2 regions of the Peptoniphilus hominis (ex Hitch et al. 2025) genome follow, and region 1 is predicted to be linked to the other one. Evidence: a T-box and tRNA genes for the amino acid it is inferred to sense, from the RefSeq annotation. Region 1 holds a T-box; the other holds one or more tRNA genes.
What was found. The T-box of region 1 lies ahead of thrS (threonine--tRNA ligase). A T-box ahead of a tRNA ligase gene usually reads a tRNA of that ligase, here a tRNA-Thr.
Positions count from the first base shown of each region.

Region 2: it has a tRNA-Thr gene. The T-box ahead of thrS (threonine--tRNA ligase) is inferred to sense a tRNA for this amino acid. The anticodon was not compared.

Region 1 covers NZ_JBBMFO010000005.1:37,452-48,944, reverse strand. Annotated here, with positions in the region: gene nadD (nicotinate-nucleotide adenylyltransferase) at 1-545, opposite strand, end outside; gene yhbY (ribosome assembly RNA-binding protein YhbY) at 542-832, opposite strand; gene obgE (GTPase ObgE) at 852-2,120, opposite strand; gene rpmA (50S ribosomal protein L27) at 2,269-2,568, opposite strand; gene WMO19_RS03150 (ribosomal-processing cysteine protease Prp) at 2,570-2,899, opposite strand; gene rplU (50S ribosomal protein L21) at 2,899-3,204, opposite strand; ribosomal protein L21 leader region at 3,215-3,282, opposite strand; gene thrS (threonine--tRNA ligase) at 3,419-5,329, opposite strand; T-box leader at 5,375-5,553, opposite strand; gene WMO19_RS03135 (hypothetical protein) at 5,811-6,314, shown strand; gene WMO19_RS03130 (DUF6873 family GME fold protein) at 6,426-7,112, opposite strand; gene WMO19_RS03125 (TrmH family RNA methyltransferase) at 7,109-7,855, opposite strand; gene WMO19_RS03120 (DUF4342 domain-containing protein) at 7,903-8,403, opposite strand; gene WMO19_RS03115 (DUF3048 domain-containing protein) at 8,453-9,556, opposite strand; gene WMO19_RS03110 (hypothetical protein) at 9,683-9,856, shown strand; gene WMO19_RS03105 (potassium channel family protein) at 9,893-10,543, opposite strand; gene WMO19_RS03100 (TrkH family potassium uptake protein) at 10,547-11,493, opposite strand, start outside.
Region 2 covers NZ_JBBMFO010000023.1:6,848-18,340, reverse strand. Annotated here, with positions in the region: gene dnaA (chromosomal replication initiator protein DnaA) at 1-265, opposite strand, end outside; gene rpmH (50S ribosomal protein L34) at 698-832, shown strand; gene rnpA (ribonuclease P protein component) at 841-1,176, shown strand; gene yidD (membrane protein insertion efficiency factor YidD) at 1,173-1,388, shown strand; gene WMO19_RS07275 (YidC/Oxa1 family membrane protein insertase) at 1,407-2,141, shown strand; gene jag (RNA-binding cell elongation regulator Jag/EloR) at 2,141-2,953, shown strand; gene mnmE (tRNA uridine-5-carboxymethylaminomethyl(34) synthesis GTPase MnmE) at 3,042-4,421, shown strand; gene mnmG (tRNA uridine-5-carboxymethylaminomethyl(34) synthesis enzyme MnmG) at 4,428-6,332, shown strand; gene rsmG (16S rRNA (guanine(527)-N(7))-methyltransferase RsmG) at 6,322-7,014, shown strand; gene WMO19_RS07250 (ParA family protein) at 7,225-7,980, shown strand; gene WMO19_RS07245 (ParB/RepB/Spo0J family partition protein) at 7,973-8,818, shown strand; gene WMO19_RS07240 (PhzF family phenazine biosynthesis protein) at 8,822-9,712, shown strand; gene WMO19_RS07235 (hypothetical protein) at 9,712-10,128, shown strand; tRNA gene WMO19_RS07230 (tRNA-Thr) at 10,169-10,244, opposite strand; gene glpK (glycerol kinase GlpK) at 10,333-11,493, shown strand, end outside.

The DNA.
Region 1 (11,493 bases):
TATCTAACAGATTTTTTATCTCTAATTCTATCTCTAAGTTCAGTTGAAGAAATTTCGTAGAGGGGTGTGTGAATAATTTCCACACTAGTCCCATAATTTTCTCGCAAAAATTTTAATTCTCTATTTATCTCTTCGATGTCTATATATTTTGGTCTCAGTGCCACAACAAATTCTATTTCCTTTGAAAGCTCTTCTATTTTTTTCCAAGTCTTAAGTTGAAAAAGTGTGTCAAGACCTATTAAGAAAAATAATTTTTCTTCTTTATAAATTTTTTTTAGTTCTCTTACTGTATCAACAGTGTAGGATAATTTTACCCTCTTAGTTTCAATGTCAGAGATTTCAAAATTTGGATTGGACTCTATGGCGAGCCTTACCATGTCATACCTGTCCTCTGCCGAAACATCAAGGTCCTTGTGAGGAGGATTGCCCGTTGGTATAAAAATAATTTTGTCGAGACCAAGCTCTTCCTTTAAATATTCACAAATCATGAGATGACCGTAGTGAATGGGGTTAAAAGTTCCTCCAAAAATTCCATATTTTTTCATGGCAATTCTATCTTTTTGTTTTCCTTAGATTCTCTATAAATTGTAAGTTTCTTGCCAATTTTTTGCACAAATTCTGCCCCAGTTTTTTCTAATATTTCGTCAACAATTTCATCAACTTCTACTGGTGCATTTTGCAAAACTTTTATCTTTACAAGTTCATGATCCTCTAAAAGTTTATCTATTTGATTTAAAAAGCCTTCATTGATGCCATCTTTTCCCAGTTGGATAAGTGGATCCATATTGTGAGCAAGACTCTTTAAATATGATCTTTCTTTTCCTCTTAACATTCTTTCTCCTATCTATTATTTATTCAAAAAATTCAAATTCGTAGCCGCCGATAAATACAGCACATCCATCTTCTGCCCCAAGTTCTTCCAATTTTTCAACAACTTTATTTTTTCTAAGATTTTCTTGGAAATATTTAAGTGAGTCGTAGTCGTCAAAATTCGTTGAGCGAAGGAGTTTGTCAATATAAGGTCCTTCAACAAAGTATTCGCCATTATCTTTAAATACTCTTATGCCTTCTTCTCTTGTAACTTCTTCCACATGCTCTTCATCGTAGGTCTTGTAGTCACTATAATCTACTTCTTTTAGCTTATTATATGTTAGCTTCATTAATTTGTCCAAATTTTTTGTAGTTGCACAAGAACCTGCTATAATGTCGTATTTGTCGCCAAGTTCTTCTTCCAATTTTTTTAGATTTTCTTGGGCACCTGGCATATCCATTTTGTTGGCAAAAATAATTTGCTTCTTTTCGCCTAACTTTTCATTGTATCTCACAAGTTCTTCGTTAATCTTATAAAAGTCCTCAAGAGGGTCCCTGTATTCAGAGCCAGAAATGTCAAGGACATGGATTAAAATTCCAGTTCTCTCAACATGCTTTAAGAACTCGTCGCCAAGTCCAATTCCTTCAGATGCCCCTTCAATAAGACCTGGTATATCTGCAATTACAAATGATTCACCTTCATCAATTCTTACAACTCCAAGGTTTGGAGAAAGTGTAGTGAAGTGATAGTTTGCAATCTTTGGAGTGGCAGATGTCACTATGGAAAGTAGGGTTGACTTGCCTACATTTGGAAAACCAACAAGTCCAACATCGGCGAGAAGTTTTAATTCTAAAATTACTTCCCTTTCTTCGCCAACATTGCCTGCTTGGGCAAAGGCCGGTGCTTGTCTAGTTGATGTCTTAAATCTTGCATTGCCAAGACCACCCTTGCCACCCTTACATACAGTGACAGCCATATTATTTTCCTTTAAGTCGTAGATGACGCCCTTGGTATTTGCATCTCTAATTAGAGTTCCAACGGGAACTTTTAAGATTATGTCCTCGCCATCTCTTCCAAATTTTAATTTACTCATGCCGTTTTGTCCATTTTCGGCCTTGTATTCTCTTTTATATCTAAAATCCATCAAGGTGTGAAGTCCAGAGTCCGTCATTACAATTACGCTTCCGCCTCTTCCACCGTCGCCTCCAGCAGGTCCACCAGCTGGTTCAAACTTTTCTCGTCTCCAAGCGACAGCGCCATCTCCACCTTTTCCGGCTTTTAATTTTATTTTTGCTATATCTATAAACATTTTAACCTCGCATTTTCTAAAATTATATCATAGAATTAACACTGAATTGTAGTGAAAACTTGAACCTTATGTCAAATATGTAAAATCTTGGTGAAATTTTAGATTTTACAAAGAAAAAAATAAAAGCAAGGTTTCCCTTGCTTCATCTTTATGCTAATTCAACTTTTTCTTCTTCGTAAACATTGGCGAATTTCTTTCCGCCCTTGCCCTTAGTTGTGAATCTCACAATACCATCAGCTGTAGCAAATAAAGTGTCATCAGAACCCTTCATAACATTTTCGCCTGGATGGATTTTTGTTCCTCTTTGTCTAACTAAGATGTTGCCTGCTAGAACAAATTGACCGTCGCCTCTTTTAACTCCAAGTCTCTTTGAGTTTGAATCACGACCGTTCTTAGAAGAACCTGCTCCCTTTTTTGAAGAAAAAAGCAATAAATCAAATTTAATCATTTTACACCTCCACGATCTTTAGTGTCAAATATTCTGGGTAAGCTTCATCGATAAGCTCAATTCCCATTATCATAAATTCAAAACAAGTTTGAATATCTTTTCTTTTAAAAATATCACTATTTAAAATTTCTATTTTTAATAATCCGTCGCCCTGCCTGTCTTTAATTTCACTTTCACAAACTCCAAGTTTATTTATCAGTGTAAAATAAAGAGTTTGAGTGAGAGTTGAAATGCTGGAGCAGACAATTTTATCAAATTCGCCCTCTGCATGACCACAAGACTTAAATCCACAGTAATAATCGCCCTTTTTGTAAAGGTCAATAATAGTCATTAGTTAATACCTGAAATTTCAACTAAAGTGTATGGTTGACGGTGTCCGTTTTTCTTTCTTTCGTTTTTCTTAGATTTGTATTTGTAAACAACAACTTTTTTGTTCTTACCTTGTGCCAATACCTTAGCTTCTACTTTTGCACCATCAACAAATGGAGCACCAACTTTAGTCTCATCACCTGAAACAAAAAGAACTTTGTCAAAAGTTACCTTGTCGCCTTCTTTTACATCTAATTTTTCAACTTTAATTTTGTCACCAGCTTCAACAACATATTGTTTTCCGCCTGTTTCAATAATTGCGTACATTGTAGCACCTCCTCATTACAAGACTCGCCATTATAGGCACCTAAGTTTAAAACCTATTCTGTGCGGTTACATCAATGTATTTTATCACAAGGACTTGGCTTTGTAAAGAAATTATTTGCTATTTTTAGACAAATCCTCATAAAAAAATAAGCAGGCTTTCACCTGCTTAGATTTTATCTTTATTTAATAAGATTTTCAACTGAAAAATTAAAAATTAGTCAGTTATTGTCATATTTTTGATTTCTTCTTTTAGTGATGCAATAAATTCATCTACATCAACATCAGCTACTTCTTCGCCATTTCTCTTTCTAACAGAAAGTTTGCCTGAAGTTTCTTCTTTTTCTCCAATTACTAGCATGTAGTTGATCTTCTTAACTTGTGCTTCTCTAATCTTGTAGCCAACTTTTTCTGTACGGCCATCAAGATGAACTCTAAGTCCTTCAGCGTGAAGTTTGTCTGCAATTTTTTCTGCAAAATCTTTAAATTTGTCAGATACAGGAATAACTTCAACTTGTACTGGAGATAACCATAGTGGGAATTTACCTGCAAAGTGTTCGATTAGGATACCCATAAATCTTTCAACTGAACCTAGTAGGGCTCTGTGAAGCATAACTGGTCTCTTTCTTTCTCCATCTTCATCAACATAAGTTAAGTCAAAGTTTTCTGGAAGTTGGAAGTCAAGTTGGATTGTACCACATTGCCAAGTTCTTCCAATGGCATCTTCTAGGTGGAAGTCAATCTTTGGACCATAGAAAGCTCCGTCGCCTTCGTTAATTGTGTATGGAAGTTTCTTTTCTTCTAGGGCTTCCTTAAGTGACTTTTCAGCCAAGTTCCATGATTCGATGTCGCCCATGAAGTCATCTGGTCTTGTTGAAAGTTCAATTGTATATTTAAAGCCAAAAGTGCTGTATAGGTAATCAGCAAGGTCAATCATCTTAAATACTTCGTCTTTTACTTGTGAGAATAAGCAGTAAACGTGGGCATCGTCTTGAGTAAATGTTCTTACCCTAAATAGTCCGTGTAGGGCTCCAGAAAGTTCGTGTCTGTGAACAATTCCGTATTCAGCAAGTCTAATTGGAAGGTCCCTATAAGAGTGATTATTTGAATTGTAAACTAAAATTGAGCCTGGGCAGTTCATTGGCTTAACAGCATAATCTCCATCGTCAATTTTTGTGAAATACATATTGTCTTTGTAGTGATCCCAGTGTCCTGATCTGTGCCACAAGGCTTCGTTTAAGATAATTGGAGTTAGGATTTCTCCGTAACCATTTTCATTTAGAACTCCTCTCCACCATTCAAGTAGAGTGTTTCTCAAAATCATTCCATTTGGATGGAAGAATGGGAAGCCAGGTCCTTCTTCGTGCATGCTAAAGAGGTCAAGTTCTTTACCTAGTTTTCTGTGATCTCTCTTTTCAGCTTCTTCGCGTCTTTCAATGTATTCATCTAATTGTTTTTGCTTTTCAAAGGCAATACCATAAATTCTTTGAAGCATCTTGTTGTTTGAGTCGCCTCTCCAATAAGCACCAGCTATTGAAAGAAGTTTTATTGCCTTAACTTTTTTAGTTGAAAGAAGATGTGGTCCCTTGCAAAGGTCAGTGAAGTCACCAATCTTATACATAGTGATTTTTTCATCTTCTGGAAGGTCTTCAATTAGTTCAACCTTATATTCTTGATTTTGTTCCTTGAAATACTTTATTGCTTCTTCTCTTGAAACTTCAATTTTTTCTACTGGAAGATCTTTTTTAGCAAGTTCCTTCATCTTATCTTCAATTGCCTTTAGGTCTTCATCTACAAATCTGTGTTCAAGGTCTAGATCATAGTAGAAGCCTGTTTCAGTTGCAGGTCCAATGGCAAATTTTGCTTCTGGATAAAGTTCCTTAATTGCATAAGCCATTAAGTGAGATGCAGTGTGCCATAAAATTTTCTTTCCTTCAATGTCATCGAATTTTACAACTTTGAAGTGAGCATCTTCATAAACTTCATCGTCAAGTCCTAAAATTTCTCCATTGACAACAGCTCCAAGGGAATCTCTAAGAAGTCCTTGGGAGATATCTCCAGTAATTTTACTTACCTTTACGCCACTTTCATATTCCTTTTGTGATCCGTCTGGGTATTTAATTATCATCATATCCTCCTAAAATTAAAAAATAAAATAAAAAAAGTCATCATCCCAAAGGACGATGACCGTGGTTCCACCTTAATTAAACTCGAGGGATTTAACGCATCCATACGCCATAGTTTGCTATGGGGCTCCAAGTTAGTTTTCAAAAATATAAAATTGGAAACTTGCACCAGCCGTTTCCTCTCTAAAAATTTTATATAATTTACTCTTCTTATCAAAGCCATTTTTAAAATTGCTCTTATATTAACATATAATCTTTAAAAATTCAAGAGCCAAGAGAAATTCTCTCTCAACTTACTAATATTTATTACCCTCTGAAAAGTTTTTAAAACAAAATTTTTCTCTCTTTGGTATAATTTAATTGTAATAATTGATTGAGAAATTATAATGTTTGTGTAAAGGGAGAACTTTATGAGAAAGAAATTTTTAAATTGTTTTATGATTCTTATCATAAAATAATCCTTTAAGGAGATGTAAAAGTAAAATGAATTATGAAACTCAAATTAAAATGTTCAAGCATTTAATTCCTATTGGCGAGAGGGATTCAAAAGACCTTATAAATTATCTCAAAAATAAATTTGACCTTGTTGAACTTAATTTTTCAGAATTACCTCCTTACAAGAAGTATATGCTTAGTGAAAATGCAAAGTATTTCGTTGGAAATATTAAGTTAAATGTTGAGATAGAAGACATGTCCTTTCGTCTCTTTAAAATTATAGAAAATGAAAAAAGTATAGAGTATGTGGATCCTCGTGAAGCAGAATATGGTAATTTTCTTTTTTTTATACTTGAAGAAAAGACTAAATATATGTCTACAAATAGTGGTAGACTTCTAACAGAGATGACTTACATTTCTGGGGTTTCTAAAGAATCTTACCTTGAAGAAGATTTAGTTTTTAAAGATTTGCTTTCTAAGTTAATGTTTGATTACCTTGATGACAATAAATTTTTATATGAAAAAATTCTTAACAAAAAAATAAATAGATAGTATATGTTTATAAATATCCTAATAATTATATTATAAATAAAAGATGGTATTAAAGAAGGGAATTAAGCCTTCTACATACCATCTTTTATATTTTCCATTTTTACATAAGTTTTAAATAAAATAAATAGAACCAAAATCTTCTATTGTTTCATCTGATAAAATTTCAATTTCATAATCATATTTTTTTATTATTTTTAAAATTTCTTCATGGGAGGAGTGATGAGAAAAATCTCCTGTGAAGAATATTTTTTTGCCCAAGACTCCACTTGCACCACCTATAAAACCGTAGTTAAAGTTTTGAAGCCTAATCTCTCCATGCTTTATTTTATAAATTGGTATAAAATCCCTTAGGCTTTCATAAATTCCGCCGTCACTTGTAATGATAAAGTCATTGGTCACAAGTGAGGAGCACTTGCCATATCCCTGCTTAATATTTTTCATCTCATAGCCAGAATTTTTGTAATAATCTAAGAGAACTTGATCTGTAAATTTTAAGTTGTGGATGAAATAATTTTTAAAAGTGAAGGCATTTAGGGGCACATCTTTTGGATACTTTTTTGACAAACTTGAATGTGATGGAATGATATTTTTGTCTGGAAAAAATTTTTTGTAGTATTCTAAATTATCCCTATCCACAACAAGCTCTCCACTGGGCAGTGGATGGACTAAAATATCTGGATGAGTGTCTAATCCTTTCATTAAATTTTTATTTGATTTTGTTCTAACAATTTTCCCATATTCTTTTAATATTTTTAAAGATTTTTCTGGAAATTTTTCTGCCACAATTACATATTTCATTTCATCATCTCGTAAATTATTATTGATGCCGCAACATTGGCATTTAAGGAGTCAACATTGGGAGAGATTGGAATATTTAAAAACCCCTTGGCATGAGACATCAAAAATTCTGAAACGCCCTTTGCCTCGTTGCCTATTACAACAATGTCCTTGTCCTTAAATTTATAGTCCCTTGTGGATCTTGAATTGTCAAGAGAAGTTGCAATAATATTAAAATCTAAATTCACCAAATCTTCCCGGCTCATAAAATATATTGGGACCCTAAAAATTGATGACATGGAGGACCTAACTGTCTTTGGATTGTATAAATCGCAGGAGTTTGGCGAAATAATTAGACCATCAAGGTCAAAGGCATCAGCAGATCTTATTATGCCTCCAAGGTTTCCCGGCTCTCTTATGTCATCTAAGTACAAAAATTTCCCAGACTCTTCATGAAACTCTCTGTGGACCTCACTGTAGTAGGCGATTATGCCAGGTGAAGTCACTGCATCGCAAAGATTTTTGAAAATATTGTCTGAAAAAATAAATAAGTCTTCTTCCTTCACTCTTTTTATTATGTCAGTGAATTTATTTTCCTTAAAGGAAGACTCATTTATGGCAATATATTTGGGTCTAAAGTCTCTTGCCTCTTCCATTACCACAGGCTTTTCCACCATAAAAAGTCCATGCTCTTGTCTATATTTTTTTTCCTTTAAACTCTTTAAAAATTTATAGGTCTCATTGTTTTTACTTGTGATTATCATTTTGCTCCTCGCCTTAAAGAAAAAAGCCCCGCAGGGCTCTTCACTTTTTATTTGAATTTACTTTTATCTTTTAAATATTCTTTGACATCAATGACTTCGCCATTTTCCATAATTATTTTAAAGGAGTAGTCATAAACATAGGCTGCAGAAAGTCCAATAAGTGATGCAGGAAGCGCCAAAATCATTCCAATGGCAGATGTAGTTAGGGAAAGAGATAAAACTGTTTCATTGTCTTTTTCAACAAGAAGTCTGCTTGCATTGCCCTTTCTCCAAATTTCCTTTATTGCGTCAACAATTTCGTCAAGATAATTTATAACTTCGTCAACATATTCTCTGCCTGTTTTACCTTGGCGACTTTCGTAGGATTCTTTTTCTTCTTCGCTTTCGAAAACCTTTGAAGCCTCAGCTGCCTCTTCGTATCTTCCTTCATTGATAAATTTTATAGCGTCATCAACATCGCCGTCGCTATCAAGTAGTGCCTTTCTCACAATTTCATAGGATGCTCCAGTAGTATTAATAACATAGTCAATTTTTGTCATATTAATCATAATATCACCTCGTGCTTATATTTACCCAAGAAAAATATTTTAAAAATTATTATTTCTCAGCTTGGTCTTCTGCCTTTGCATTAGTATTTGCAGAAGGATCATCTGCGCCATCTTCATCAATTTGTGGCAATGTATAAACAGCATCCTTTTCTTCATCAACTATAGAAAAGAAAGTTCTGCCTGGGTAAAATTTAACTTCAGTTTCATCAGGATATTTTAAGATTGTCCTAGCATCTTCATTTTCCTTTTCCCAAGTTATAGGAGCAAGTTTTCCCTTTTGAAGAAGAAGTCCTGAGCCGCTTCCTATATTTGCCATTTTTAAAGTTCCCTTAGGTCCAGCAACTACTCCCTTTTGGAAGAGGACAACTAGGTTATCTGTAGAAAATTCTTCGCCTGTCGCTTCATCAATAACAGGTTTATCTTGGCGAATGTATTTATATTTTCCACTTGCATCATCATAGATAAATTTTGTCTTATAATTTTGGTTAAAGTTTAGTGTGATTTCTTTTACATCTAGACCTTCAATTTCTGCTATCTCGTCATAAAAATTTAGTGATACAGTGTTGTCATTTACATCGACGCCCTTTTTCTCAACTAAATAATTTTCAAGTTCAGGAAGGGAAATATATCCATTGTGGGGTGCGCGCTTGCCAACATCTTTATTTCTGTGGAAGACTATTCCTTCAAGGGCAATTCCGTCAAGGTCAACTACGTGTCTATTTCTAACTTCAGCAAGTCCTGCTTCAGAGCCGCCCCAGTGAGCATAAATTGCATTGTATTCCTTGGCAGTTTGCACAAAGTAAGGTCTTGCAGAACGAACTGGTCCCACACCTTCAGGGAAATTACTTTGGAAGAGTGCCATATATCTTGTAAACTCGCCTTCAACTCTGTACTCATAAATTATGTCAGCCTTAGAAATTTGTGCTTGAGGTCTTGCATCATCGTGGTTGTCAAGCATTACTGCAAAGATTTTCTTCTTGGCTTGTTCTTCATTGTCTCTTTCTTCATGAGTAAGTGGTGTGTAGTAAACTATTTTTTCTGGCTCTTTTTTTTCTTCTTCCTTAGGTGCATTAGCTGTGTTTGTGTCTTTGTTGCAGGCAATTAGTGAAGTCGCCACTAAAGTCATAAGTAAAAGTTTTTTTAATTTTTTCATTGTCTCTCCTCTTTCTGATTTCTTTTATGTATTAACTTAATTGTAGTTTATAAAGGTCAATATGTAAACAAAGGATTAATTTTAAAAAATTTTTTCTTGTGATAAAATAAAAAAGGTGGTGATTTTATGAATAAATATCTTGAAATAATTGTCTATTTTACTGCTTTGTTTGGATACTTTTTGACTAAATACACAAAAATAATTAAAGACGAAAAACTAAGAGGCAAAGTCTCCTATGTCTTTAACCTCATAGCTTGGCTAATGCTTGTATATGAATTCATTCTAAAAAAATTTTTATAAATTTTGCAAAAAAAAAAATAAGGGCAACTGCCCTTATTAATTTACTTCTGTAAATCTTTTAATATCCTTATCGGAACCTAAAACTGTTAAGATGTCCTCTTCTTTTATCTTAAAAGAAGCAAGAGGGTTTACAAAATTTTCTCCAGCTCTCTTAACCATTAAAACATTAAAATTATAATCCTCTCTAAGTTTTAAGTCACGGATTTCTTTACCATTCATCTTTGGGCTTGCCTTTAAATCATAAATAGTATAGCCCTTAGAAATTTCATTGGCATCTAGTAAATAATCATTGGATAAATTATTTGCAAGTCTAAATCCCATGTCTCTTTCAGGGAAAATAATTTTATCTGCCCCACACTTTAACAAAATTTTTCCAAATCTATAATTAGGTGCCTTGGCAATAACTTTTTCGATTCCCGCTTCCTTTGATGCAAGGACTGCCATGACGGCAGCTTCAAGATTTTCTCCAATGGCAATTACTGCAACATCATAATTTTTTAGTGCAAGCTCTGTCATTGCCTTTTCATCTTCAAGGTCACATATAACTGCTTCAGTGACATTTTCTGAAATTGCGTCAATTTTTTCTTCGTCATAATCTACAATTACAACATCATTTTTTAAATCATATAATCTTGTGGCAACAGTAGAACCAAATCTACCACAGCCAAATACAATAAATGTCTTCATAAATTACCCCACTATTATTTTTCCTTCTGAATATTTCGTGTGTTTCTTTCTGTGATTATCTAAAATTCCCACACCTAAAGTTGCCGCTCCCACTCTTCCAAGATACATTAAGACAATTAAAATTATCTTTGAAAGAGAACTTAAATCTGCAGTGATTCCTCTACTAATACCAACTGTTCCAAAGCCTGAAACAATTTCGTATAAAATATCTAAATATAAAAATTTCCCCTGCTCAATAAGTGTAATCCAAAGAGAAGAAAATATTACTAAGAAAGATCCCAAGGTGAAAATACAAAGAGATTTAATAAGTGTATTATAGGGAATTGTCTTGTGAAATATTTCTGTCTCTTTATTTCCCCTTAAAACAGAAATTGTTGATGATAATAAAACTCCAAAAGTTGTAGTCTTAATTCCTCCACCAGTTGATGCTGGAGAGGCACCAATAAACATTAACATTATAGTTACAATTACAGAACCTTCTTGCATCTTTCCTATGTCAATTGTATTAAAGCCAGCTGTTCTCGATGTGACAGACATAAAGAAGGAAGATAAAATTTTCCCCTTTAGAGACAAACCTGCCATAGCTGGACTCCTGTATTCAATTAAGAAAAAAACAAGAGTGCCCACTAAAAGTAGCATTGCCGTAAAGGAAATTACAACCTTTGAGTGAAGACTTAAATTTTTAAATCTTTTCTTTCTATATATGTCAATAAAAACTGTGAAACCTAAACCGCCAAAAATTATTAAAATAGAAATTGTCATGTTGACAGTAAAATCAGACACATAATCCGTTAGAGAATTGCCTATGATGTCAAAGCCTGCGTTACAAAAGGCAGAAATCGAATGAAAGATAGAAAATAAAATTCCTCTTTCAAGTCCAAAGTCTGGGATAAATTTTGTGGCAAGTAAAATCGCCCCAATAAGTTCTACAGTCAAAGAAAATTTAATAA
Region 2 (11,493 bases), on a different contig from region 1:
CATCTTCTGAAATAATGCTAATATCAAAATCAATTCCTGTAATTTCCTTTAAGGCATCGCCAACTAAATCGAAATGTCTCTTGTTATTGGCAAGATAATCTCTTATAAAGGGTGATGGAACTGTAATTACAATTTTTTTATTGTCGTAGTCAATTGATTTTGGAAGCATTCTTGAAAACCAAGTGGAATATGTAACTTGAGACATAGATCTTTTTTCAAGTTCTTTTAAGAAAGATTCCCACATAGTGGAAAGTTCTTTGTCCATATTTCCTCCTCATTAACAAATACTCTTTGTTTATAATTTTTTGTTTATAAGTAAATCTACATTTGTTAATAGACCTGTGGATAAAAAATTATAAACAAGCAGTTTTTAGTAAATTTGTTGATAATTTTCTGTAAAAAATTGAAAATTTACTAATTTTAGAAAAATAAAAATAAAATTATCAACACTTTATCAACATAATGTTAATAACTTTATTTATAAACAATTTTGTTCTTATCTACATACACTTCATATTTATCCACATATATTTTAACAAATAATGGTAGACTTATCAACAAGCTTGGATTTTGAAAGCTTTTTTATTCTATTTATTTTTCGTGGCAAATCCTATTATTTTATCGATATTTTATTGATAATGCTTGACAACTTTCCCATTTGTAAATAAAATGATAAGGATAGAAAGAGGTGAGAACTTTGAAGAGAACTTTTCAACCAAAAAACAAACAAAGAAAAAGAGAACATGGTTTTCGTTCAAGAATGAGAACTAGATCAGGAAGAGCCGTTATCAAGGCAAGAAGAAGAAAGGGCAGAAAGAGACTTTCAGCTTAGGTTTTATAATGAAGGATTGTTATTTAAAAAAGAATAGTGAATTTCAGAGGGTTTATTCTAATAAGAAAATTTCTGGATCAAGATATATCACTCTTTTTACTGTAGAAAATAATAGAGATTATCCAAGGTTCGGCATAACTGTCACTAAAAAAGTTGGAAATGCAGTAAATAGAAATTTTGTTAGAAGAAGATTAAAACACCTTTTAAGGGAGAATTCTCATAAAATAAAATCAGGTTATGATTATGTATTCGTTGCAAAAAAGGATGCCAGTGAATCTGATTTTAAAGACTTTAAGAATTCTTTTTTTTCTGTTTTGAAAAGACAAAAGAAGATGATTAAATGAGTAAAATATGTATGTTATTAATAAGATTTTATCAAAAATTTATTTCCACATATCTTTTACCAGGAAGGCACTGTAGATTTACACCCACTTGTTCACAATACAGTTATGAAGCCTACGAGAAATATGGTTTTTTTAAAGGATCTTATCTAACTATTAGAAGGATTTTAAAATGCCATCCCTTTCATAAAGGCGGTTACGATCCTCTCATTTAATATTGGAGGAATTTATTAATGCATTTAATTAGTTCTATACTTGGCAGATTTGTAAAGCTCATCTATGATGGACTTGCTGCAATGATACCAAATGAACCAGCTCAAGTTTCATATTTTGCACTTTCAATTATTATTGCCACTATTATTATTAAGCTTTTAATTTTGCCACTTAACATTTCTCAAATGAAAAATCAAAAGAAAATGGCAAAAATTCAACCTGAGCTTAAGAGAATTCAAAAAAAGTACAAAAATGATCCGCAAACTTTAGCTGCTAAACAACAAAAGCTTTATAAGGAAAATAATACAAATGTTGCTGCAGGATGTCTTCCTATGATTATAACAATGGTTGTATTAATTGCTTTTTATAGAGTTTTTATAAACCCACAAACCTTTGCTTTTACAGACCCAGGTTTTTATGAAGCCATGAACAAGAATTTCTTCTATATAGAAAATATTGATCATGCAGATACAACTTTAATTATGCCAGTAATAGCTGCTGTTTCAACATTTTTAGTAAGTTTTATTACTACTAAAAACCCTGCTACTCAAGGCGCAGGTGCTGATCAGGCTAAGTCTATGATGACAACTATGATGGTTGTAATGCCAATTTTAATTTTTTCAATGGCGAGAAAATATGCAGCTGGTCTTGTTATTTATTGGACTGTTTCTAATATATTTTCAATAGTCCAACAGCTTATTACTAATAAGATTGTAGAAGAAGAGATTGAAGAAGTTGAGGTTAATGATAAGTAATGAATTATGTAATTAAAACGGGAAAATCCGTAGATGAAGCAGTAAGAGAGGCTCTAAAAGAATTAAATATTTCTAGAGAAAAGGCTGAAATTGAAATACTAGATGAAGGTCAAAAGGGATTTTTGGGACTTATTGGTTCTAAGGATGCCACTGTAAAAGTATGGCCAAGAGAAGACGAAACTAAAAATATTTTAAATGAAATATTTAATGAAGAAATTGAAACAGAGAAGAGCCAGGAAGTAGTTCACGATGATGTTGAACTTGAAATCGAAAACAATGAAGTTTCCACTGAAGAAGCTCAAGAAGTTATTGATGAAGAAGAAGGCACAAAGAGCATTGAAGAAGAAAACCAAGAAATTTTAGATGCTGCCAGAGAATTTATTTCAAAAATTCTTGATACTTTTGAACTTGAAAACAGCGTGGAAATGGAACTTAAGGATAATGTTCTAACTATTAATGTCAATGGAGATGAAAATAGACTAGGAATTTTAATTGGAAAAAGAGGTGTAACTCTTGATTCAATTCAATATATTTTAAATTTGATAGTCAATAAAAAATCTTCAAGATATATTAGAGTCAACTTAGATTCTAGTGGTTATAGAGAAAAGAGAAAAGAAACTCTTATAAATCTTGCAAAGAAAATGGCCAATAAGGTAACTAAGACTGGTAGGTCAGTTAAACTTGAGCCTATGAATTCTTATGAAAGAAAAATTATCCATACAGCCTTGCAAGATTATGAAGGAGTGCTTACACACTCTGAAGGTAAAGATCCTTTTAGAAAAGTTGTAATTCAAAAGGAAAGAAAATATTAAAAAGAAAATATTTATGAGGGCTTTATTTTAAAAGCCTTCTTTTTTATTTCCTTTAATTGTAGTAATATAGTTTAAAAGGACTGATTTTATGGGAAATTTAAATGATACTATTGCTGCAATTTCTACTGCAATTGGCGAAGCTGGTATTGCCATTGTAAGAATGAGCGGCGACGATTCAATAAATATAATAGATAAGATTTTTGTGTCTGCAAGTAAAGTTAAGATGGCAGAGGCTGAAAACAGAAAGTTTTTATACGGTCATATATGTGACGGTGACAAAAAAATTGATGAGGTTTTAGTAGTTAAGATGAAGGGACCTCACTCATACACTGCAGAAGATATTGTAGAAATCCATTGTCATGGTGGCGTTGTCTCTGTGAAGAGAATTTTAAATTTAATTCTCTCAAAAGGCGCAAGGCTTGCTGAAAAAGGCGAGTTTACTAAGAGAGGATTTTTAAATGGTAGGATTGATTTAACTCAAGCCGAAGCTGTAATAGACCTTATTAAAGCCAAGACAGACATTTCCTTTGACCTTGGTTTAAATCAACTTGGTGGTGCCTTAAGTGAAGTTTTAAATAAATTAAAGGATGAACTTGTTTCTATGCAGGCGCTAATTGTGGCAAACATCGATTTTCCTGACGAAGATATAGAAGATGCTGCCTACAACGACCTTCTCGACAGAAGTAATAAGATTTTGGAAAAGATGGATAAACTTCTTGAAAATTCTAAAAACTCAAGACTATTAAGAGACGGCATAAACACAGTAATTCTTGGCAAGCCAAATGTTGGCAAGTCTTCTCTTTTAAATGGTCTATTAAAGTACGACAGGGCAATTGTAACAGACATTGCAGGAACAACAAGAGATGTAATTGAAGATTATATCAATTTAGATGGAGTTCTCTTAAAAATTTCTGACACTGCCGGCATTAGAGAGACTGAGGATGAAGTTGAAAAAATCGGCGTAAATATTGCAAGAGAGAAGTTAAAGGATGCAGACCTTGTAATTGCAATTTTTGATTTATCCAGAGACTTCGACCAAGATGACAAGGAAATTTTAAAATTAATTGAAAATAAAAAACATATTATTATTTTAAACAAGGACGACTTAGAACAAAAGATTTCTGATGATGAAATAAAAAAATATTTTAAAGATGATTATTTGAGACTTTCAGTTATGGAAAATGAATCAGTAATGAAAGTCGAAAAACTTATTATAGATTTGTTTTTTGATGGAGAGCTTCAAATTTCCTCCGATACGGTGCTTTCTAATTTGAGACATATAAATGCATTAAGGGAAGCAAAAAAAGAGCTTTTAGAGGTAAATGAGAGTTTAAATAAAAGGGTGTTTTTAGATTTAATTGAGGTTGACCTTGAAAATGTAATTGCTCACATTTCTGAAATAACAGGAACAATTACTACAGAAGATATTTTGGACAGAGTATTTTCTGATTTTTGTATAGGAAAGTAGGTAAAGATGTCAGATATTAAATATTTTGAAGCTGGAGATTTTGACACAGTAGTAATTGGAGCAGGTCACGCAGGCAGTGAAGCTGCTCTTGCTTCTGCAAGACTTGGTGCAAAAACTCTTTTACTATGTATAAACTTGGATTCAATTGCACAAATGAGCTGTAACCCCAACATTGGCGGCACAGGCAAGGGACACCTAGTGCGTGAAATTGACGCCCTTGGTGGAGAAATGGCGAAAAATATAGACAAGACTTTTATCCAATCAAGGATGCTTAATACTTCAAAGGGTCCAGCAGTTCACTCACTTAGAGTTCAGGCCGACAAGAGAAAGTATCACGAAGAGATGAAGAGAGTTTTGGAAAATGAAGATAATCTCTATCTTGTGCAAGATGAAGCCATTAGAATTTTAAAAGAGGGCAACAAAGTTACTGGGGTATTGACTAAAAATGGAGCAAAATACAAGACTAAATGCGTTGTAATTTGCTCTGGAACTTATTTAAGGTCCAGGGTGTTTATGGGAGAAGTGAATTATTCTTCTGGACCAAGTGGCTTTGGACCAGCAAATTATCTTTCAGAAAGCCTTGAAAAAGATTTTGGAATGAAGCTTAGAAGGCTAAAAACTGGTACTCCTGCAAGAGTTTTAAGAAAATCAATAGATTATTCAGTCATGACAGAGCAACATGGAGACGAAAAAATTGTTCCTTTTTCTTTCTTAAACATAGACAAAGAATATGACATTAACCAAGAGCTTTGTTATTTAACTTACACTACAAAAAAATGTCACGACATTATAAGAGAAAACATTGGAAGATCAGCCTTGGCACTTGGCGACATTGAGGGAAAGGGTCCAAGATACTGCCCATCAATTGAAGATAAGGTAACAAGATTTGCAGATAGAGATGCCCATCAAGTTTTCATTGAACCTGAAGGACTTACAACTGATGAAATGTATATCCAAGGAGTTTCCTCTTCCCTACCAGTAGAAATCCAACAAGAATTTTATAAAGAAATAATTGGAATGGAAAACTGCAAAATTTTAAGACCTGCCTATGCCATTGAATATGATGCAATTGATGCAACTCTTTTAAAGAGAAGCTTGGAGCACATGGACTACGAGGGACTATTTTTTGCAGGACAAATTAACGGTTCTAGCGGTTATGAAGAAGCTGGATGCCAAGGAATCGTTGCAGGAATAAATGCAGCTTTAAAAGTTAAGGGAAAAGAGCCCTTTGTTCTAGATAGATCAGAGGCTTACATTGGAGTTTTAATAGACGACTTAGTTACAAAAGGAAGCCTTGAACCCTATAGAATGATGACTTCAAGAGCAGAATATAGACTTACACTAAGGCAGGACAATGCCGACTTGAGACTTACTCAAAAAGGAAGAGACATTGGACTTGTAGATGATGAGAGGTATGAGGCTTATCTTTACAGAAAAAATGCAATTGAAGAAGAAATTGCTAGAATTAAAAAAATTCAAATCAACCCAACTGCAGAAAATAACAGAATTCTTGAAAGCCTTGGTTCAACTGAAACTCAAAACTCCTTCTCACTTTATGAGCTCATAAAAAGACCTGAACTAGACTACAAAAAGCTAGAAGTTTTTGACAAGGACAGACCTTTTGTTCGCGATGATGTAATAAGAAATATTGAAATAGAAATAAAATACGAAGGCTACATCAAAAAGCAAGAAATACAAATTAAACAATTTAAAAAGCTTGAAAATAAAAAGCTTTCAAAGGATATTGACTATAAAAATATGGACGGACTTAGAATAGAAGCGAGAGAAAAACTTTCAGACATAAGACCAGAATCAATTGGTCAAGCTTCAAGAATAACGGGAGTTTCGCCAGCAGATATAAATGTACTTTTGATACACCTTGAACAAATGAGGAGAAAAAATGTTAATTGATTACATGGAAGATTTCGGTCTGGACACGAAAAATATTGATAAATTTGAAAAATATAAAGAATTAATTCTCGAATACAATAAGCACACCAATCTCACAAGAATTACTGAAGACGATGATTTTAATGTAAAGCATTTTTTGGACTCACTTAGTCTTTTTAAGACTGGTTTATTTGATGGAGAGAAAAAAATCATAGACATTGGAACTGGCGCAGGCTTTCCGGGACTACCCTTAAAGCTATACAATGAAGATCTGGACATAACACTACTTGATTCTCTCAGAAAGAGGATTGACTTCTTGAATGGAGTGATAGAAGAGCTTGGTCTTACAAAGATAAAGGCAATTCATGCAAGGGCAGAAGAAATTGCAAGGACAGAAGATTATAGAGAACAATATGACCTTGCAGTATCAAGAGCTGTCGCAAACTTATCAACTCTTACAGAATATGCCATGGGCTTTGTAAAAGTTGGTGGATATTTTATTTCTCAAAAGGGTCCGGAGTATGAAGAAGAATTAAAAAACGCAAAAAGAGCCATAGAAGTAATGGGCGGAGAAGTTCAAAATGTTCTTCACACTCCCCTACCTAATGACATTGACCACTATATAATTGTCATAAAAAAGGTTAAACACACAGATAAAAAGTATCCAAGAGGCGGAGGAAAGCCAAGGAAGTCGCCACTATAATAAATAATATAAAGAGATTAAAAAAGAAATGCTCTACATAGAGCATGAAGTCAAAAATAAAAAATGCTCCACGTAGAGCCTAAATAAAAAATAAAAATGCTCCACGTAGAGCGAAGCTTCAAAATAAATTTTTGGAGCTTATTTTTTTGCTTAATCTTTCAAAAAAATTTCAAACATGGTATTATTAATAATATAGAAATGAGGTAAAAAATGTCTGTTGTAATTACAGTTTTTAATCAAAAAGGCGGAGTTGGCAAAAGCACCACCGTCATAAATTTAAGCTCAGCACTGGCTTTGAGAGGCAAAAAGACTCTTATAGTCGACATGGATCCTCAGGGTAATGCAACATCAGGGCTGGGTCTATACGAGTTTCAAAATATGATTTACGACTTTGTCATTGACGAAGAGATTGATTCAATTTATAAAACTTCCTTTAATAAACTTGACATCATCCCATCTAGTGGAGAATTTGCTGGTGTGGAAATTGAACTTGCAAGATACGATGATTGGCAATACAAGTTGAAGAAGATGATAGATAAAGTAAAAGAAGACTATGATTTTGTAATCATTGACTCCCCTCCTTCACTGGGAATCTTATCTATGATGTCTTTAGTGGCAAGCGACAAAATACTCATTCCTGTGCAATGCGAGTACTATGCCCTTGAAGGAGTCTCACAACTCATGGATACAATCACTCTTGTAAGAGATAATTTTAATCCAAATTTGAGGATCTTGGGTGTTGTAATGTGCATGCACGATGGAAGGACTAACCTTGCCAATCAAGTTGTGGAAGAAGTGGAAAAATTCTTTAAGGACAAAGTTTTTAAAACTTTTATACCAAGAAATGTTAGGCTGGCAGAGGCACCAAGTTTTGGAATGAACATATTTGATTATGACAGCAAATCCAAGGGAGCAAAGGCTTATACAGATCTTGCCAAGGAAGTAATAGGTGAAATAGATGGCTAAAAAAACAGGACTAGGAAGAGGAATTGGGAATTTCTTAACATCTAGCGAAAAAATAAGAGAAGTTATAGAAGAAGAGACTTCAAAACTAATGGAGGTTGACCTAGCTGACATTGTTCCAAATGAAGATCAGCCAAGAAAAAATTTTGACAAAGATGAGTTAAAAGATCTATCAAAATCCATTGAAAAATATGGAGTAATTCAACCCCTACTTCTCAAGAAAAAGGATGAAAAGTACGAAATTATAGCTGGAGAAAGACGATATAGAGCTGCAATAGAGGCAGGACTCACAAGCGTTCCTGCTATTGTAAAAGATGTTTCTGACGAAATTTCAAGCAGAATTGCAATTATAGAAAACATTCAAAGAAAAGATTTAAACCCAGTAGAAGAAGCCATGAGCTACAAACACCTTTTGGATTCACAAGATTTGACACAAAAGGAACTTGCAGATGAAATTGGCAAGAGTAGACAATATATTGGAAATACCATTAGACTTTTAAAGCTTGACCCAAGAGTTTTAAAACTACTGGAAGAAGAAAAAATCAGCACATCTCATGGAAAAAATTTGCTATCTATTAAAGATGGCGACAAACAGTACAAGGAAGCTATGAAAATTATTAAGCACTCCCTTCCTGTTAACGACAATAGTGGAAACACAAGGGCAGATAAGAGAGAGGTTGCGGATATTTTCATAGAAGACCTAAGAACTGAAATTGAGAGAACACTTGGAACTAAGGTAAGCATCAAAAAAAGAGGAAAAATCGGAAAGATTGAGATCGAATATTATGGTGATGAAGACTTATCAAGGATTGCAGATTATATTTTACAGAGGGCTTTGTGACATATGAAGAGATTTTATACAACATATTTAGTATCAGCCTTTTCAGATAGGGCCTTTATGGGAAATTCAACAGGAGTTGTAATTGACGATGGAAGACTCACTGATCTCGACATGGAAAATATTGCCAAAGACATAAATCAATCGGTAATTGTCTTTGTAAGAGAACTGGATAGAGACCGTTATTTGACAAGGTTTTTTACTCCTGATGGAGAAATTAACTTGTGTGGACACGCCACAGTTGCAACTTTTTATGCTCTAGCAGAAAATGAATATATTAAAAGTGAAGATGAAGGCATAAAGAAAATTATTCAACACACAAAAATTGGAAAGATTCCAGTTGAGCTTGAATATAAGGATGGAAAAATTCAAAATGTCTACATGAATTTAGATGTTCTCTTAGAAGAAAAATTTGAGGACCAAGATAGAATTCTAAAGATTCTAAATTTAAAGAAGGACGATATTGGACTTGAAATCTGCGAAAACTTGACTATGGAAAAAATTTCAACAGGAACTTGCGACATTCTAGTGCCTGTGAAAGATGAAAGAGCCCTATCTTCAATCGTCCTCGATAAGAAAGAGGCACTAGAAATTTCAGAGGAAGAAAATATAATTTCTATTCACGCCTTTACAACGAAGGATGGAAAAGAAATTAAACAGAGAACTTTTTCTCCAATAATTGGTGAAGACGAAGAGTTTGGAAGTGGCACATCAACTGCTGCAACCATGTATTATTTGAGCTCAAATAAAATCACTGAAGAAAAGAGTTTAACAGCGATACAGGGCGATTACATTGGCAGAATTTCCGAGGTCTACACAAGTATAGCTGATAGAGAGAATAGAGTTCGCGTCGGGGGAAGAGCTTACGTATTTATGAATGGAGTTTTATATATATAATGGCGAGAAAAGGAAGAAAATCAAATAAATCAAAAATTGTTCTCTTCATATTTTTTGTGGTGATTATGTTTTTTGGGGTGAGCCTAGTTTCATCGCGAAATAAAATAGTTGATATCAATCCAAAAGATGTAGATTATATCGAAATAATCGGATTTAAGACAGATAATATGAAGACAATAAAGGAAGATAAAACTGTAAATAAAATAGTAAAAGATTTAAATAGTTTGAGAGGAAAACAAGCAAACAAGGACACCAATGCTGAGATTGCAAACTATATAAATGTCTACTTTACAAGCGGCAACAAGATCTCATTTGTGAAGACTGGACTTACTATTAGAGTAAACAATATTTATTACAATATCAGTTCAAAAGATTCAAAGATGATTGATAATATTATAGAAAAATATGGAAGATAAAAAAAGCTGGCTTTTACAAGTCAGCTTTTCTCATATAAAATGGAGCTGATAGGCGGATTTGAACCGCCGACCTATTGATTACGAATCAATTGCTCTACCAACTGAGCCATATCAGCAAAGATTAAAATAATTATAGCACTTATTGGAAAAAAGTTAAATTGCAAAAAAATCTATCATTAATGATATAATAAGGATGGTGATTAAATGAAATACATAATGGCATTTGATGCAGGTACAACATCTGCAAGAACTATAATTTTTGATAAAAAAGGAAATCCAGTATCAGTTGCTCAAAAGGAATTAATTAAACACTTTCCAAAGCCTGGCTATGTTGAAGAAGAAGCAGAAGACCTTTGGTCAAAGCAAATTGGTACTGCAGTGGAAGCTATGTCTCGTAAGGGAATAGACCCAAAGGATATTGCTGCAATAGGCATAACAAACCAAAGAGAGACGACAATTGTTTGGAACAAAAAGACTATGGAACCAGTCTATAACGCCATAGTTTGGCAATGTAAAAGGACTTCAAAATATTGCGAAGAGTTAAAAGAAAAGGGTCTTGAAGAAAAAATAAAAGAAAAGACAGGCCTAGTAATAGACCCCTATTTTTCTGCCACAAAAATCAGATGGATTCTTGAAAATGTAGAAGGCGCGAGAGAAATGGCAGATAGAGGAGAACTATTGTTCGGAACTGTAGAGACCTATCTCATCTATAAACTCACAGACGGCGAAGTTCACATAACTGACTACACAAATGCGTCAAGAACCATGTTGTTTAACATAAAAGAAAAGAAGTGGGACGACGAACTTTTAGAAATTTTTGATATACCTAAGTCCATGCTGCCAGAAATAAAAAATTCAAGCGAAGTCTATGGCAAGAGCAAGTCAAAATATTTGGGATGCGAGATACCAATTGCAGCGGCAATAGGCGACCAACAGTCATCACTTTTTGGCACAGCCTCCTTTGAAAAGGGAATGGCAAAATCCACTTTTGGAACGGGTGCCTTTATACTCATGAATACTGGCGACCAGCTCATAAGGTCACAAAATGGGCTTGTATCTACTATTGCTTGGTCCATAAATGGTGAGGTTAAATATGCTCTTGAAGGCTCAATTTTTGAAGCAGGGTCTTGCATTAATTTCTTGAGGGATAACCTTAGAATACTTGACCAAGCTGATGACTCAGAATATATGGCGAGCAAGGTAAAAGACACTAACGACTGTTATTTTATACCAGCCTTTACTGGACTAGGTGCACCCTATTGGGACCAATACGCCAGGGGATCTATAGTAGGACTTACAGGTTCAGTCAATAAATATCACATAATAAGGGCAGCCTTGGAGTCAATAGCATATTTAAGCTGCGAT